2 linked regions of the Phreatobacter oligotrophus genome follow. The protein of the gene in region 1 interacts with the protein of each later gene in a pairwise test. Links are inferred from orthologs where the notes say so. Each region holds a gene or a part of one and is shown on either strand. Other genes may lie near its edges. The genes, in order: accC and ribD.

Region 1 (11,952 bases):
CGGTCACCGCATATGTCTCGAAGAGGTCGGCGGCCATGCCGGCGCAGTCGCCGACATTGTCGCCCACGTTGTCGGCGATGGTGGCGGGGTTGCGCGGATCATCCTCGGGGATGCCAGCCTCGACCTTGCCGACGAGGTCAGCGCCGACGTCGGCGCCCTTGGTGAAGATGCCACCGCCGAGACGGGCGAAGATGGAGATGAGCGAGGCGCCGAAGCCGAGGGCGACGAGGCCGTCGATCACGGTACGGCTGGTCGGGGCGAGACCACCCGGGCCGGTCAGGGCCCAGAAGTAGACGGCAACGCCGAGGAGGGCGAGGCCGGCGACGAGGAGGCCGGTGACCGCGCCCGCCTTGAAGGCGATGTCGAGGCCGGCGGCCAGCGACTGCGAGGCCGCCTGGGCGGTGCGGACGTTGGCGCGCACCGAGACGTTCATGCCGATGAAGCCGGCGGCGCCCGAAAGGACCGCACCGATGAGGAAGCCGACCGCCACGGCCGTGCCGAGCAGCCAGCCGACGAGAAGCAGGATCACCACGCCGACGATGGCGATGGTCGTGTACTGGCGGCGGAGATAGGCCGCGGCACCCTCGGCCACGGCGCCCGCAATCTCCTGCATGCGCGCCGAACCGGCGTCGGCGGCCATGAGCGATTTCGTCGCCCAGACGCCATAGACCACGGACAACAGTCCGCAGCCGATGATGACCCACAAAGCTGTATTCATCGATGTTTCCTCTGTCCCGTCGGCCCGTGGGGACCGCCGTCCTGCCCTGAAGGGCGGAGTTGGCTGCTCGTCTTGTTTTGAGGCGGGACGGCCAAAAGCCGGGCCCGCCGCGAGTCCGGGCACATTTCTGCCAAAGTCCCTGCGGCGAAGCAACGCGCCCGGGGGCTCCGGACCTCGTCCTTTCGGCAGTTATGCAGGGATTTGGAACGATTAGAGGCCGATGAGCCGGCTCAGGCCGGTACGGGCTGCCGGCGCGCACCCATGACGAGCGCCACGGCCGCGAGCGCGACGATGGGGAAGACCACCCAGTTCACCATGTCCCAGCCATAGGTCGTGACGATCTTGCCCGAGGAGAACGAGCCGATGGCCATGACGCCGAAGACGCAGAAGTCGTTGACCGACTGGACGCGCGTGCGCTCCTCGGGGCGCGCGGTCGCGGCCACCATGGCGCTGGCGCCGATATAGCCGAAGTTCCAGCCGAGCCCGAGCAGCACCAGGGCGGCGTAGAAGTGCGGCACGGTGAGGCCGAGCAGGGCCACCACCGCCGAGAGCGCGGTGAGCACCAGACCCACCGCGACGACGCGCGGCGCGCCATAGCGGGCGATCAGGCTGCCGGTGAAGAAGCTCGGCGCATACATGGCGATGACATGCCACTGGATGCCGTAGGCCGCGTCATCGATCGTGTGGTTGCAGCCGATCATGGCGAGCGGGGCGGCCGTCATGACGAAATTCATGAGCATGTAGGTGGCGGCGCCACAGATGACCGCGGTGACGAAGGCGGGGTTCTTGAAGAACTCGATCGTCGGACGCGACACCGTGCCGGCGGGCGCCGGCTTCGGCTTGGGGATGTCGATGAAGGATAGGATGACGCCGGCGAGCAGCGCCACGACGGCCTGGCCGATATAGGTGCCGGCGAAGAGCACCGGCGGCAGGGCATCCTTGGTCCAGACCACGAGCTGCGGGCCGACCACGCCGGCAATGACGCCGCCGGTCATGACCCAGGAGATCGCCTTGGGCCGGAAGCCGTCGGAGGCGGTGTCGGCGGCCGCGAAACGGTAGCTCTGGGCGGCGGAGGCATAGAAGCCGGCGCAGAAGGTCGCCAGGCAGAAGACGGGGAAGCTCGCCAGCGTGACGCCGAGATAGCCGAAGAGACCGGTGAGCATGCCGGCGAAGGTTGCCAGCTGGTAGGCGGTGCGGCGGCCATAGCGGCGCACCAGCATGCCAACGGGCAGCGAGGCCGCGGCGAGGCCCACGACGAAGATCGAGATCGGCAGCGTCGCCAGCGAACGGACCGGGGCGAGCTGCGCGCCGACAATGGCGCCGGTTGCGAACATGACGGTGGTGTTGGCGCCCGCCAGCGCTGTCGCGACCGCGAGGATGACGGCGTTGCGGCGCGCAAGGCGGTCGCCGATGGCAGCGGCGTCGGAGGTCATGGCGGTCATGGGCATCACGCGGGGCGGGACGATCGCATCGCCCTGCGGAGCATCGCAGGACAGACGATCTCCCGGACGAGCCAGGGAAAGATGATCGTTCTCTAGTGTGATTTTGCCCCACCTGCCATCGGATCGAAGGAGGGAGAGGGCTGCGCCCAGCACATGCGGGAAATGCATGGCCCGTGGCTGCCCATGCGTCACCCTTGGCAGATGAGCCCTGCGCCCCAGCTAGTTGCGGGCGACAGGCCTTTCAGGTCCCCTCGCCGTCCAGCCGCCGCCAGAGACCGTCATGAGCCAGCTTTTTACGCCCTTCGCACTGGGCCCCGTCACCCTGCCGAATCGCATCGTTGTGGCGCCGATGTGCCAGTATTCGGCGGACGATGGCTGCATGAACGACTGGCACCTGCAGCACCTGATGAACCTCGCCATGTCCGGCGCTGGCCTCGTCGTCGTCGAGGCGACGGCGGTGGAGCGGCTCGGTCGCATCACCCATGGCTGCGTCGGCCTTTACAATGACGCCAACGAGCGCGCGCTGAAGCGGGTCCTCGACGCCGCCCGGGCGGTCGCCCTGCCCGGCACGAAGTTCGGCATCCAGATCGGCCATGCCGGCCGCAAGGCTTCCTCCGAGCGCCCCTGGGAGGGCGGTGGTCCGCTGAAGGACAATGCCGACCCCTGGGCGACGGTCGGCCCCTCGGCCATCCCCTTCGATGAGGGCTGGCACATGCCGCGCGAGATGACGGCCCAGGACAAGCTGCGCATCGCCCAGGCCTTCGTCGATGCCGCCAAGCGCGCCGTGCGCCTCGGCTTCGACGCAGTCGAGCTCCACATGGCCCATGGCTATCTCTTGCATTCGGTCATCAGCCCGATCTCCAACACCCGGACCGACGGGTTCGGCGGCAGCCGCGACAACCGCTTCGCCTGGCCGCTCTCCATCGCCGCGGCCGTGAAGGCGGCGCTCCCCGCCCATGTGGCGCTCGGCGCCCGCATCACCGGCCAGGACTGGACCGAGGAGGGCCTGCAGGTCGCCGACGCCGTGGCGCTCGCTGCGGAATTAAAGGGCGCCGTCCTCGATTTCGTCTGCGTCTCGTCGGGCGGCGTCACGCCGCGCATCCGCATCGCCGTGAAGCCGGGCTACCAGGTGCCCTTCGCCCAGGCGGTGAAGGCCGGCAGCGGCATCGCCACCCGCGCGGTCGGCCTCATCAACACGCCGAGCCAGGCCGAGGAGGTCATCACGTCCGGCGCCGCCGACATGGTCGCCATCGGCCGCGGCCTGCTCGACAACCCGCGCTGGGGCTGGCACGCGGCAGAGGAACTCGGCGTCGAGCTGAACTATCCGCCGCAATATGCCCGCGTCGCCAAGAAGGTCTGGCCAGGGGCGGCGCTGGCAAGGCCGGCGTGAGGGCGGCCGGCCCATCCACACCCCTCGCTTTGCTTCCGCCGCCGATCCGCCTATAAGGACCCGCCCGTGACGCGGCTTCCGCCGCGGGGCGCGTGATCGATTCCGGCCCGCCGGCCCGGTCGCGCCACGGACCCTCGACGCGGATCCAAGACCCCGGCGCATGAGCACCGTCCTCATCCTCAACGGCCCGAACCTCAACCTCCTCGGCACGCGCGAACCCGCCATCTACGGCGCGACGACGCTGGCCGATGTCGAGGTCATGTGCCGGGACGAGGCAGCAAAGCACGGGCTCACCGCCGATTTCCGCCAGTCGAACCACGAGGGCGTGCTCGTCGACTGGCTGCACGAGGCCGGCCGCGCCTTCGCCGCCGGCACGCTCAAGGGCGTCGTCTTCAATGCCGGCGCCTATACCCACACCTCGCTCGCCCTCGCCGATGCCGTCCGCGGCACCGGGGTGCCGATGATCGAGGTTCACATCACCAACGTGCATGCGCGCGAGGCCGTGCGGCACCATTCCTTCCTTTCACCCGTCGCGCGCGGCATCATCGTGGGGCTCGGCCCCATGGGATACGCGCTCGCCATCGCCGCCGTCGCGGCGCTTCCGGCCAAGGCGTGAGCGGCCCCCGCCGCGCCGAGCCCCAAGAGGCCACCATGAACAAAGGCAAATCCTCCATCGATACGGCGATGATCCGTGAGCTGGCCCAGGTGCTGGCCGACACGGATCTCACCGAGATCGAGATCGAGCTCGAGGCGCTGAAGATCCGCGTCGCCCGCCAGGTCACCGTCCATGCGACGGTCGCGGCGCCGGTCGCCGCGGCGCCTGCGCCGGCCCCGGTGGCCGCGGCTGCCGCTCCCGCCGCCGTCGCGGCTCCTGCGGCCTCGGGCGATGATCCGCGCAAGCATCCGGGCGCCGTGCCCTCGCCCATGGTCGGCACCGCCTATCGCCGCGCCTCGCCCGACGCCAAGCCCTTCGTCGAGGTCGGCTCGGCCGTGAAAGAAGGCGACCGCATCTGCCTCATCGAGGCGATGAAGACCTTCAATGACATCGTCGCCCCACGCTCCGGCACGGTGACGCGCATCCTGTTCGACGACGGCCGGCCGGTCGAATACGGCGAGCCGCTGATGATCATCGAGTGAGCGCAGCGCCATGTTCAACAAGGTGCTGATCGCCAATCGCGGTGAGATCGCCCTGCGCGTCCTCCGGGCGTGCAAGGAGCTCGGAATCGCGACGGTCGCCGTCCATTCCACGGCAGATGCCGATTCGATGCATGTGAAGCTCGCCGATGAGAGCGTCTGCATCGGCCCGCCCTCGGCCCGCGAGAGCTATCTCAACATCCCCTCGCTGCTTGCGGCCTGCGAGATCACCGGCGCCGAGGCCGTCCATCCCGGCTACGGCTTCCTCTCCGAGAATGCCCGCTTCGCCGAGATCCTCGAGAGCCACGGCATCACCTTCATCGGACCGAAGTCCGAGCACATCCGCATCATGGGCGACAAGATCGAGGCCAAGCGCACGGCGAAGCGCCTGGGCATCCCCACCGTCCCCGGTTCGGAAGGTGGCATCTCCGATGACGAGGAGGCCCGCAAGGTCGCCGCCGAGATCGGTTTCCCCGTCATCATCAAGGCAGCCGCCGGCGGCGGTGGTCGCGGGATGAAGGTCGCCCGCACGGCGGACGAGCTGGAGGTCGCGCTGCAGACCGCCAAGACCGAGGCCAAGGCCGCCTTCGGCGATGACGCGGTCTATATCGAGAAATATCTCGGCAAGCCCCGCCATATCGAGATCCAGATCCTCGGCGACGGCCAGGGCAATGCCATCCATCTCGGCGAGCGCGACTGCTCGCTGCAGCGCCGGCACCAGAAGGTCTGGGAGGAAGGCCCCTCCCCGGTCATCACGCCGGAGCAGCGGGCCGAGATCGGCGGCATCTGCGCCAAGGCCATGGCCGACATGGGATATGTCGGCGCCGGCACGATCGAGTTTCTCTACGAGGACGGGCAGTTCTTCTTCATCGAGATGAACACCCGCATCCAGGTCGAGCATCCGGTGACCGAGATGATCACCGGCGTCGACCTCGTGAACGAGCAGATCAAGATCGCCTCGGGCCAGAAGCTCTCGGTGAAGCAGTCGGACATCGTCATCGAGGGCCATGCCATCGAGTGCCGCGTGAACGCCGAGAATCCGGCGACCTTCCGGCCCTCGCCCGGCAAGCTCAACCTGTTCCACACGCCCGGCGGCATCGGCGTACGCGTCGACAGCCACGCCTACCAGGGCTACACGATCCCGCCGAACTACGACTCGCTGGTCGGCAAGCTGATCGTCCATGGCCGCACCCGAGCCGAGTGCCTGGCGCGCCTGCGCCGCGCCCTCGACGAGTTCGTGGTGGACGGCATCGAGACGACGCTGCCGCTGTTCCGCACCCTCGTGCGCAACCCGTCGATCATCGCCGGCGACTACGACATCCACTGGCTGGAGAAGTTCCTGGCCGGCGAGGCCGCCAAGACTGACAAGGCCTGAGCACGGGCGAGGCCCGCCTCACACGCCCCACAGACGCTTCAGGATCGCCGGGACCTCGCCATAGGTCCTGGCGATCGCGTTTGGGCGGGAGCGCAGGAGCGCCTCCGGCGCATGGTAGCCCCAGGTGACGGCGATGGAGCCGACGCCGGCGGCATGGGCCATGTCGATGTCATAGGTCGTGTCGCCAATCATCACCGTATCCTCGGGCACCGCGCCGACCTCCGCCATCGCCTGCAGGATCATGCCGGGATGGGGCTTCGAGGGCGCGTCGTCGGCGGTCTGGATCGTGGCGAAGCGGTCGATCAGGCCGTGATGGGTCATGACGATGCGCACGCCGCGCTGGGACTTGCCCGTGGCGATGCCGAGGGCCGCCTTCTCCGCCGCCACCCACTCGATCACCTCGCGGCAGCCGGGATAGAGCGGCTCGGCATGGCCGTGCTTCTGCCGCTCGGCATGGAAGGCGCCCTTGTAGGCCTCGATGAGCGCGGGAATGTCGGGGTCCTCGGGGCTCGTCAGCACCGCGAAGGCCTCGAACAGCGACAGGCCGACGATGGACAGCGTCGCCTCGCGGCTCGGCGGCGTGCGGCCGAGCGAGATGAAGGCCGCGTCCATGCAGGCGACGATGAGGTGCTGGCTGTCGACGAGGGTGCCGTCGCAGTCGAAGATGACGAGCTTCACGAAAGGCGCTCCGGGGAACCGGAGCGCCTTGTGGGCCGCCAGGCGCCGAAGATCAACGGGTCAGCCGAAACGGCAGGATCGCACGGCCATGCGGAACTCGGGCGTGCGCGGGATGTAGCCGTGGGCGCGGGCCGACTGGCGGCACTCGACGATGCGGGCAAGATCCGGGCGGCGGGCGCGCAGGCAGTCGAGGACGGCGGCGCGGACGGCGGGTCCGCGATAGCCGCGCGCACGGGCCTCCTGGCGGCATTCGAAGCGCTCGGCGCGCAGTTCGGGATTGCCGCGGCCGGGGCCCGGCCCATAGCCGAAGGGCTGGGCGGCAGCTGGCGCGATGGCGGACAGGGCGAGAAGACCGGCGAGAAGCAGGCGGGTCATGGCATGGGCTCCATCAGGACGATGCGTCCTTGTCGGTCCCGCCCGCTGAACCGCGCCTGAATCGGCTGTTCAGCGGCGCTCGCGCTCCAGCGTCTCGACACGCGCCTCGAGGGCGGAGATGCGGCGTTCGGCAAGGTCATTGGCGCGGCGCAGTTCGCCGACGAGGTCGGCCATGGCCCGGTCGCCGCCCGGCACGGTGCGGATCACCCGACGTGTCACCATGACGATGAGCGCGAGGATGGCGAACAGCGCCGCGGCGGTGACGTAGATCCAGCCCGTCAGGGACATCACTCCTCCGGCGCCTCGACAATGGGATCGTAGCGCGAGACGTCCCAGCCGAGGAGGTTGAAGGTCTGCTCCATGTGCGGCGGCAGCGGCGCCGAGACGTCGATCGTGCCCTTGCCGCGCGGATGCGGCACGACGAGGCGGCGGGCATGCAGGTGCAGCTTGTGCTGGATGCCGCCGGGGATCTCCCAGTTCTCGACGTCGAAATATTTGGGATCGCCGATGATGGGATGGCCGATCTCGGCGGCATGGACGCGCAGCTGGTGGGTGCGGCCCGTCACCGGCTTCATCGACAGCCAGGACAGCTTCTGCGCCATGGTGTCGATGACGGCGTAGTAGCTGACCGCGTGGCTGGCGCCCTTCTCGCCGTGCTTGGCGATGCGCATGAAGCTCTCGTCCTCGCGCTCTTCCTTGGCGAGATAGGTCGAGACGCGGCCCTGGCGCGGCTTCGGCACGCCGGCCACCACCGACCAGTAGATCTTGCGGGCGGCGCGGGTGCGGAAGGTCTTGGCCAGCGCCGCCGCGGCGAAGCGGTTCTTGGCGACGAGCAGGCAGCCCGACGTGTCCTTGTCGAGGCGGTGGACGAGGCGCGGGCGCTGGCCGTCCTCATCGGTCAGCACCGCCAGCATGCCGTCGAGGTGCTTCTTGGTGCCGGAGCCGCCCTGCACCGCAAGGCCAGCCGGCTTCGACAGGACGAGGACGTCGGCGTCCTCATAGAGGGTGATGGAGGCGAGGAAGCCGGCGACATCCTCGCCGACCTTGGCCGACATGGGCCGCGCCTGGTCGAGCTTGAGCGGCGGCACGCGCACCGCCTGGCCGGCCTCGAGGCGGTCCTTGGTCTCGACACGACGGCCGTTCACACGGAGTTCGCCCTTGCGGACGATGCGCTGGATGTAGCTGAAGGACAGCTGCGGGAAGCGCGCCGCGAGGAAACGGTCGACGCGCATGTCCGCCTCGTCATCCGTGACGGTGAGGGTCTGGACGCCGGTCTGCAGGGTCTCGGTGGCCGCAGCCTTTAGTTCGGCGCGGGTCGGGCCTGCCGGAGGCGGCGGCGCTGCGGGACGCTCGCGGCGCGGCGCCGGGCGGTCCTCAGGCGATGCGGACCGGACGGGGCGCTCGGCACGGCTCTCACGCGGGGCGGCGCGGGAGGGGCGATCACTGCGGGTGGGGCGCTCGTCACGGGCGGGACGCGCCGGCCGGCGACTCGGGCGCTCCTCCTCGAAGCCGACCATGTCGAGATCCGCCTCCGGCGACCAGGAGGGCTCGGGCAGGTCCCAGTCGTCGGCGCGGCCGCGGCGCGGCGAGCCATCGAATGAGCGCAGTTCGGACGGATCGGGCCGCTCGCGACGGGCGGGACGCTCACCACGCTCCGGACGGTCGAAACGCGGGCGACGATCATCGCGGCGACCGGCCTCGCCCTCGGGCGCGAGGCCGCGGCGCGGGCGGCGATCAGCCTCCTCGGTGGCGCGCGGCGGGCGCTTGGCAGCGGGGCGGCCCTCCTTGGCGAAGGCCGGCTTGCCGCCCTTCGCGGGCGGACGGCCAGAGCCGGTGCGGGCGGGTCCGCGCGGACCTGACGGCGCCCCCGGCTTCGATCCGCGACCCGGCGGCTTGCCCCTGCCCTTCATGAGAAGCTCCTGATGACGGCAAGGCCGACCGCGACGGCCGCGATCGAGAGAACCACCGAGGCCCCGACATAAAGGGCTGCGCCGGCATAGTCACCCCGCTCCACGAGGGTCATGGCGTCCAGCGAGAAGGCGGAGAAGGTGGTGAAGCCGCCGAGGATGCCGGTGGTGAGGAAGAGACGGAGCTCCTGGCTCCAGGCCATTTCAGCGCGGAAGGCGAGCCATCCCGCGATCAGGCCCATGAGCAGCCCGCCGACGACATTGATGATGAGCGTGCCGATGGGAAAGCCCGGCCCGAAAGCCTTGAGCGACCAGACGTTGACGCCGTGGCGCAGCGAACCGCCGATGCCGGAGCCGAGAAAGACGAGCAGGACCTTGGTCATACGCTGAAATAGCGCAATCCCAAGCTGTCAGTACATCAGGATTTGGACATCACCCGGCAACGCCGCCTGTACCGCATCCGGCCCGATCAAGCCGTTATTGCGAGAAGCAAACTCGGCGCGCACAATCGTCATGATCTTTGTGGCTGCATCGGTGAAATTCGCGTCGCCATACACCTCATACCGCACCCGGATCGATCCAGCGGTCGGGCGCCTCTGCCGCACTTCGGTCAGATCGCTGTTAACTGATGTCACTCTTCGATAAGACCTCGACAGCAAAGCTTGGAGCGCGGCGGCATCCTGTGACCGACCGCTCACGTAAAAGATGCGGACATCAGTCTCAGTGTCACCGGGATTCGGTGGCGGAGGATTGGGGAGATTACCGGCAGCCGCTGCGCGCGTCTCCAGTGCCGTAATTCGGCGCTGCATCTCCGATGTTGCTTCAGCGATGATGTTTCGAAGATCACACTGAGCATTTGGGTTAGAAGATGCACCCAATTCGAGGGCGACATTTGGGCGTCCCTCGCCAAGATTTAAAGTAAATTTTGACAAGGCAGGCAAAAGCAATATTGCTACTGCGACTGCCATGACAATCGCCGTTGGGGTCGCTTTCGACTCTTCAAGTCCTTGAGCGTACTGGTAGGTCGCGATCGCCAATATGGACAGACCAAGAACAGACGATAAAAAGAACAGTCCTTGCGGATAGGAAAGTGCGCACCCCCAACCGGTGCAGGAGCCTGACACTGTACAAATGCTTTCGAGAGCCGATACATCAGCCATGGCGCGCGCCCCTTATGCGCCCATGAAGCACTAGGCCGCGAAGCCGCGCAATCGGGTTTTCCCGCGTTAATTGAATTCACCGCATACGCTCGCGTCGAAGTTTCGCCCACCACTCCATGCGCTTGCCGATCTCGCGCTCGAAGCCGCGCTCGACCGGCCGGTAGAGCGACTGCCGGCCAATGGCCTCGGGCCAGTAGTCCTGGCCGGAAAAGGCGTCGGGCTCGTCGTGGTCGTAGCGATAGCCCTCGCCATAGCCTTCCGACTTCATCAGCTTGGTCGGGGCATTGAGGATGGTCTTCGGCGGCATGACGCTGCCGCGCTCCTTGGCCAGCGCCTGGGCGGCCTTCCAGGCGGTATAGGCAGCGTTCGACTTCGGCGCGGTCGCGACATAAATCACGGCATTGGCCAGGGCGAGTTCGCCCTCGGGCGTGCCGAGGAAATCGTAGGCGTCCTTCGCCGCGTTGGCGACGACGAGGGCCTGCGGATCGGCGAGGCCGATATCCTCCACCGCCATGCGGACGACGCGGCGGGCGATGAAGAGCGGGTCCTCGCCGGCATCGAGCATCCGCGCGAGATAGTAGAGCGCTGCGTCCGGATCCGAGCCGCGCACGGTCTTGTGGAGGGCGGAAATGAGGTTGTAGTGGCCCTCCTGCGCCTTGTCGTAGATCGGCGCGCGGCGCTGGACGACGGCGGAGAGGCCCGCCGTATCGAAGACCTCGCCCTCCCCTGCCGCGCGCCAGACCTCCTCGGCGAGAGTCAGGATGGCGCGGCCGTCGCCATCGGCCATGCGCACCAGCGCGAGGCGGGCTTGCCCGTCGAGCGGCAGCGGCTTGTCCTCCAGCGCCTCGGCACGGGCGAGCAGCTTTTCCAGCGCCTCGTCGTCGAGGGCGCGGAAGGTGAGGACGCGCGCCCGCGACAGGAGCGCGGCGTTGAGCTCGAAGGACGGGTTCTCCGTGGTGGCGCCGACGAGCGTCACCGTGCCGTCCTCGACCACGGGCAGGAAGGCGTCCTGCTGCGAGCGGTTGAAGCGGTGGATTTCGTCGACGAAGAGCAGCGTGCCGCGGCCCTGCATGCGGCGGGATCGCGCCTGCTCGAAGACCTTCTTGAGGTCGGCGACGCCGGTGAAGATCGCCGAGATCTGGTCGAAGGCGAGGTCCGTTTCGCCCGCGAGGAGGCGCGCCACCGTGGTCTTGCCCGTGCCCGGCGGGCCCCAGAAGATCAGCGAGCCGAGGGAGCGCGAGCGCAGGAGCCGCGTCAGCGCCCCGTCAGGGCCGGTCAGGTGCTCCTGTCCGGCGACATCCGCCAGGGTCTGCGGGCGCAGCCGGTCGGCGAGCGGCCGCGGCGCCTTGGGGTCGGGGCCCGCGGCCTCGAAGAGGTCCACCCTCAGCCGCCCAGCATGGACGAGATGATCTGGCCGCCGCGGTCGATCTGGAAGCGCCAGAGCCGCGAACGCTGGGCCGTCACCTCCCGCAGGTCGTCGGGCTTGGCGATCTCGCGGCCATTGACGCCGACCACCACGTCGCCCGGCTGCAGGCCGACCTGCGCCGCGGCGGAATTGGGCTCCACCGCCATCACGACGACGCCGTCGCTGCGATGGCTGACGCGCAGCTCGTCCGCCATGCCCGGGGCCAGCGTCGCGACACGGGCGCCAGCGAAGGGCGACGGGCCGGTGATGGTGATGGCGTCCTGGCCGCCGGGCGGCGCCGGCTCAAGGGCCACCGGAACGACCAGCGCGCGGCCGTTGCGGGTCACCGCGATGCTCGCCATGCCGCC
Region 2 (4,687 bases), 410 kb from region 1 along the record:
CGGCTGCCGCTGCCCTGTTCAGGCTGATGGCCAAGGACTTGCGGCACGCCCTCCGGGCGCTTGGCGCCTGACCCATGCCCGAATCCTCCGGCCGCACAGTCTATTTCGAGCACACCGTGATCGGCGCCTATCTGCGCTGCGCTGCGATCTGCGCCGAGACCGGGACCGAGGTTGTGGTGATGGGGCCGGCGCACACCGCGCTCTCTGATCTCGAACGGCTTGCCCGTCGTAAGCTGGAGCGTCGGCTGATGCAGGATACGGGGGAGGGGTCCTGACATCGGCACAAGGTCTGGTGCCGCGCGTGCCTTCGGCCTTGGACTTGCCACCGACGCTGTGCTACCCGCTAGCCCAGTTCCTCGACCGCCACGGCGGATGTCCGCCGCCTCACGGAGCCATCCGGATGTCCTCGTCCTCCGCTGCCGCGAAGCCCTTCGACGGCTTCTTCTCCGCTTCCCTCGCCGACACCGATCCGGTGATCTTCGACGCGATCCAGAAGGAGCTCGGCCGGCAGCAACACGAGATCGAGCTGATCGCCTCGGAGAACATCGTCTCGCGCGCCGTCATGGAGGCGCAGGGCTCGGTGATGACCAACAAGTATGCCGAGGGCTATCCGGGCAAGCGCTACTATGGCGGCTGCCAGTTCGTCGACATCGCCGAGACGGTCGCCATCGAGCGCGCCACCAAGCTGTTCGGCTGCCGCTTCGCCAATGTCCAGCCGAACTCCGGCAGCCAGGCCAACCAGGCGGTGTTCCTCGCCCTGATGCAGCCGGGCGACACCTTCATGGGCCTCGACCTTGCCGCCGGCGGCCACCTCACCCACGGCTCGCCGGTCAACGTCTCCGGCAAGTGGTTCAAGGTCGCGCCCTACACGGTGCGCCGCGAGGACCAGCTCATCGACATGGACGAGGTCGCCCGCATCGCCCGCGAGGCCAAGCCCAAGGTCATCGTCGCCGGTGGCTCGGCCTATGCCCGCTTCTGGGACTTCGCCCGCTTCCGCGCCATCGCGGATGAGGTCGGCGCCTATCTCTTCGTCGACATGGCGCATTTCGCCGGCCTGGTGGCGGGCGGCGCCCATCCCTCGCCGTTCCCGCATGCCCATGTGGCGACGACCACGACCCACAAGACCCTGCGCGGCCCGCGCGGCGGCATGATCCTCACCGACGACGAGGAGCTGGCGAAGAAGTTCAACTCGGCGGTCTTCCCCGGCATGCAGGGCGGCCCGCTCATGCATGTCATCGCCGCCAAGGCGGTCGCCTTCGGCGAGGCACTCCGCCCCGAGTTCAAGGCCTATTCCCATGCCGTCGTCGCCAATGCCAAGGCGCTGGCCGAGACGCTGAAGAGCGCCGGCTTCGACCTCGTCACCGGCGGCACCGACAACCACCTGATGCTGGTCGACCTGCGCCCGAAGAACCTCACCGGCAAGGCCTCCGAGGCCGCCCTGGGGCGCGCCTACATCACCTGCAACAAGAACGGCATCCCCTTCGACCCGCAGAAGCCCTTCGTCACCTCGGGCGTCCGTCTCGGCACGCCCGCCGGCACGACCCGCGGCTTCGGCATCGCCGAATTCAAGCGCGTCGGCGAGCTGATCGCCGAGACGCTGGACGGCCTGTCCCGCGCCAATTCCGACGAGGGCAATGCCCAGGTGGAGGCGATCGTGCGGGAGAAGGTGAAAGACCTGACCGCCCGCTTCCCCATCTATTCCTGACGGGACGACGAGGCCGTGCGATGCCCCTTCTGCGGGTTCGCCGACACGCAGGTGAAGGACAGCCGTCCCACCGAGGACGGTTCGGCGATCCGTCGCCGCCGCGTCTGCACGGAATGCGGCGGCCGCTTCACCACCTTCGAGCGGGTGCAGCTGCGCGAACTCATCGTGGTCAAGCGATCCGGCAAGCGCGTGCCCTTCGACCGCGACAAGCTCATGCGCTCCATCCAGATCGCGCTGCGCAAGCGGCCGGTGGACCCCGAGCGCGTCGAGCGCCTGGTCTCCGGCATCGTCCGCCAGCTTGAGGCCTCCGGTGAGTCGGACATTCCCGCCGAGAACATCGGCCGCATCGTCATGGAGGCGCTGAAAGCCCTCGACGACGTCGCCTATGTCCGCTTCGCCTCGGTCTACCGCAATTTCCGCGATCCCCGCGAGTTCCAGCAGCTGATCGGCGAGATGTCCGAGGACGGCGAGGGCACGACCGAGCCCGGGCGCGGCTAGCGTCATGGCCGCTGGCGCCTTCACCGCGGTCGATGCCGCCCATATGGACCACGCGCTGCGCCTCGGCCGGCGTCACCTCGGCCTTGCCTGGCCCAATCCCTCGGTCGGCTGCGTTCTCGTCAAGAACGGCGTGATCGTCGGCCGCGGCGTCACCCAGGTCGGCGGCCGCCCGCATGGCGAGACCACGGCCATCGCCCATGCGCTCGCCGCCTCCGGGCCCCGCGCCACCCATGGCGCCACCGCCTATGTCACGCTGGAGCCCTGCTCGCATTACGGCCGCACGGCGCCCTGTTCCGATGCCCTGGCGCGAGCCGGCATCGCCCGCGTCGTCTGCGCCATCGGCGATCCCGACCCGCGCGTCCACGGCCGTGGCTTCCACATGCTGCGCGCCTATGGCATCGCCGTCGATGTCGGCGTCGGTGCTGCGGAGGCCGCCCTCGACCATCGCGGCCACTTCACCCGCGTGCGCCAGGGCCGGCCCTTCGTCCAGCTGAAGATGGCGCTCTCCGCCGATGGCTTCGTCGCGGCGGCCGGCGGCGCGCGCACCCAGATCAGCTGCCCCGAGGCCACCGTTCAGCTCCACCTCGTCCGCGCCATGGCCGATGCCATCATGATCGGCATCGGCACGGTGCTGGCCGATGACCCGCTGCTCACCTGCCGCCTGCCGGGGATGGAGGACCGCTCGCCGGTCCGCGTCATCATCGATTCCAAGCTCCGCCTGCCGCTGACCTCCCGCCTTGTCGCCACCGCCCGCGACGTGCCGACATGGGTCGTCTCGACGGTCGGTGCGCCGCCCGAGGCCGAGCGGGCGCTGCGCCAGGCCGGCTGCGAGGTCATGCTGGTGAGCCGCCTCGCCGACGGCTCGGTCGACATGGGCGCGGCGCTCCGCCTCCTCTCCGCCCGCGGCATCACCCGCGTCATGAGCGAAGGCGGCCCGATCCTCGGAGCGACGCTGATGCGCCAGGCGCTCGCCGACGAGATCATCGTCGCGCGCTCGCCGACCACGCTCGGCGACGGCGTCCCCGGCTTCGTCATCCCCATGCCCGAGCGCTACCGCCTCGCCGGGAGCCGCACCGCCGGCTGCGACCTCATCGAAACCTTCCGCCCCGATCCCGCCGCTTAAGGAGCCTGAGCCATGTTCACCGGCATCATCACCGACGTCGGCGAGATCGTCGCGGTCGAAGCGCGCGGCTCCGCCCGCCATCTCGCGGTGGCCTGCTCCTATCCGGCCGACAGCCTGCCGCTCGGCGCCTCGGTCTGCCACATGGGCATCTGCCTGACCGTCACCTCCCTCTCCGAGCAGGGCAACCGCACCGTCTTCACCATCGACGCCTCGGCCGAGACCCTCGCCCGCACCACGCTGGGCGACTGGCAGGCCGGCAAGAAGGTGAACCTCGAGCGCGCGCTGCGGATCGGCGACGAGCTGGGCGGCCATATCGTCACCGGCCATGTCGACGGCGTTGCCGAGATCGTGTCGCGCGATGACACGGACGGCACTGCCCGCTTCGTCTTCCGCGCCCCGAAGGATCTTGCCAAGTTCATCGCCGAGAAGGGGTCGGTTGCCCTCGACGGCACCTCGCTCACCGTCAACGGCGTCGACGGCGACACCTTCACCGTTACCATGATCCCCCACACCCTCGCGGTGACCACCTGGGGGGACGCGAAGGCCGGCGACCGCGTCAACATCGAGGCCGACATGATGGCGCGCTATGCCGCCCGCCTTGCGGATGCGAAGGCGGGGGGCTACTAGAGCGCTCCCATTTCGAAGGACTTACCATGGCCGCTCCGCGTTCCGCAGCCGAGCACGTGATCCCGACGCATGCCCGTGTGCTGATCGTCGAGGCCCGCTTCTACGACGATCTCGCCGACGCCCTGCTCGATGGCGCCAAGGCGGCGCTGACCGAGGTCGGTGCCACCTATGAGGTCCACACCGTGCCTGGCGCGCTCGAGATCCCGGCCGCCATAGCCATCCTGATGGACGGCGCGGCCGCCCGCGGCCAGCCCTTCGACGGCGCGGTCGCCCTCGGCACGGTCATCCGCGGCGAGACCACCCATTACGAGATCGTCTCCGAGGAGAGCTCGCGCGCCCTCATGGACCTCTCCGTCCAGCGCAAGCTGCCGCTCGGCAACGGCATCCTCACCGTCGAGAACGACGCCCAGGCCTGGGCGCGCGCCCGCCGCAGCGAGCTCGACAAGGGCGGCGGCGCCGCCAAGGCCTGCCTCGCCATGATCCGCCTGAAGCGCGCGGCGGAGCAGGCCTGATGTCCGACACCGCCCCGAAACAGGCCAACAAGCGCGGCACGGCGCGCCTCGCCGCCGTCCAGGCGCTGTACCAGATGGATGTGGCCGGCACCGACATCAATGATGTCATCGGCTCGTTCCAGACGTTCTGGATGGGCCGCGAGGTCGAGGGCGACACATACCTGCCCGCCGACCACCAGTTCTTCCGCGACATTATCCAGGGGGTGATGCGCGAGCAGCAGC

The links.
Region 2: the proteins of accC (region 1) and ribD interact in binary tests that used the Escherichia coli proteins (3 or more experiments, as listed by UniProt). The link is inferred for Phreatobacter oligotrophus from one-to-one orthologs.

The regions. Positions count from the first base shown.
Region 1 is NZ_PZZL01000001.1:638,578-650,529, reverse strand. The notes cover bases 3,948-6,878. They hold accC (acetyl-CoA carboxylase biotin carboxylase subunit), read left to right. Parts: upstream 3,948-4,697; coding sequence 4,698-6,059; downstream 6,060-6,878. Other genes in these bases: C8P69_RS03245 (hypothetical protein), read right to left, coding at 6,798-6,878; C8P69_RS03250 (HAD-IA family hydrolase), read right to left, coding at 6,078-6,737; accB (acetyl-CoA carboxylase biotin carboxyl carrier protein), read left to right, coding at 4,202-4,687; aroQ (type II 3-dehydroquinate dehydratase), read left to right, coding at 3,948-4,166. Also shown: C8P69_RS03280 (sodium-translocating pyrophosphatase), read right to left, coding at 1-718; C8P69_RS03275 (MFS transporter), read right to left, coding at 949-2,160; C8P69_RS03270 (NADH:flavin oxidoreductase/NADH oxidase), read left to right, coding at 2,441-3,550; more of aroQ, read left to right, coding at 3,711-3,947; more of C8P69_RS03245, read right to left, coding at 6,879-7,112; C8P69_RS03240 (hypothetical protein), read right to left, coding at 7,182-7,400; C8P69_RS03235 (RluA family pseudouridine synthase), read right to left, coding at 7,400-9,022; fluoride efflux transporter CrcB, read right to left, coding at 9,019-9,402; C8P69_RS23420 (hypothetical protein), read right to left, coding at 9,430-10,179; C8P69_RS03225 (replication-associated recombination protein A), read right to left, coding at 10,256-11,566; C8P69_RS03220 (Do family serine endopeptidase), read right to left, coding at 11,563-11,952. UniProt on the Escherichia coli protein: This protein is a component of the acetyl coenzyme A carboxylase complex; first, biotin carboxylase catalyzes the carboxylation of the carrier protein and then the transcarboxylase transfers the carboxyl group to form malonyl-CoA.
Region 2 is NZ_PZZL01000001.1:230,708-235,394, forward strand. The notes cover bases 1,383-4,266. They hold ribD (bifunctional diaminohydroxyphosphoribosylaminopyrimidine deaminase/5-amino-6-(5-phosphoribosylamino)uracil reductase RibD), read left to right. Parts: upstream 1,383-2,207; coding sequence 2,208-3,326; downstream 3,327-4,266. Other genes in these bases: glyA (serine hydroxymethyltransferase), read left to right, coding at 1,383-1,705; nrdR (transcriptional regulator NrdR), read left to right, coding at 1,721-2,203; C8P69_RS01180 (riboflavin synthase), read left to right, coding at 3,339-3,953; ribH (6,7-dimethyl-8-ribityllumazine synthase), read left to right, coding at 3,980-4,266. Also shown: C8P69_RS01155 (helix-turn-helix domain-containing protein), read left to right, coding at 1-71; C8P69_RS01160 (DUF6898 family protein), read left to right, coding at 75-275; more of glyA, read left to right, coding at 401-1,382; more of ribH, read left to right, coding at 4,267-4,465; transcription antitermination factor NusB, read left to right, coding at 4,465-4,687. UniProt on the Escherichia coli protein: Converts 2,5-diamino-6-(ribosylamino)-4(3h)-pyrimidinone 5'-phosphate into 5-amino-6-(ribosylamino)-2,4(1h,3h)-pyrimidinedione 5'-phosphate.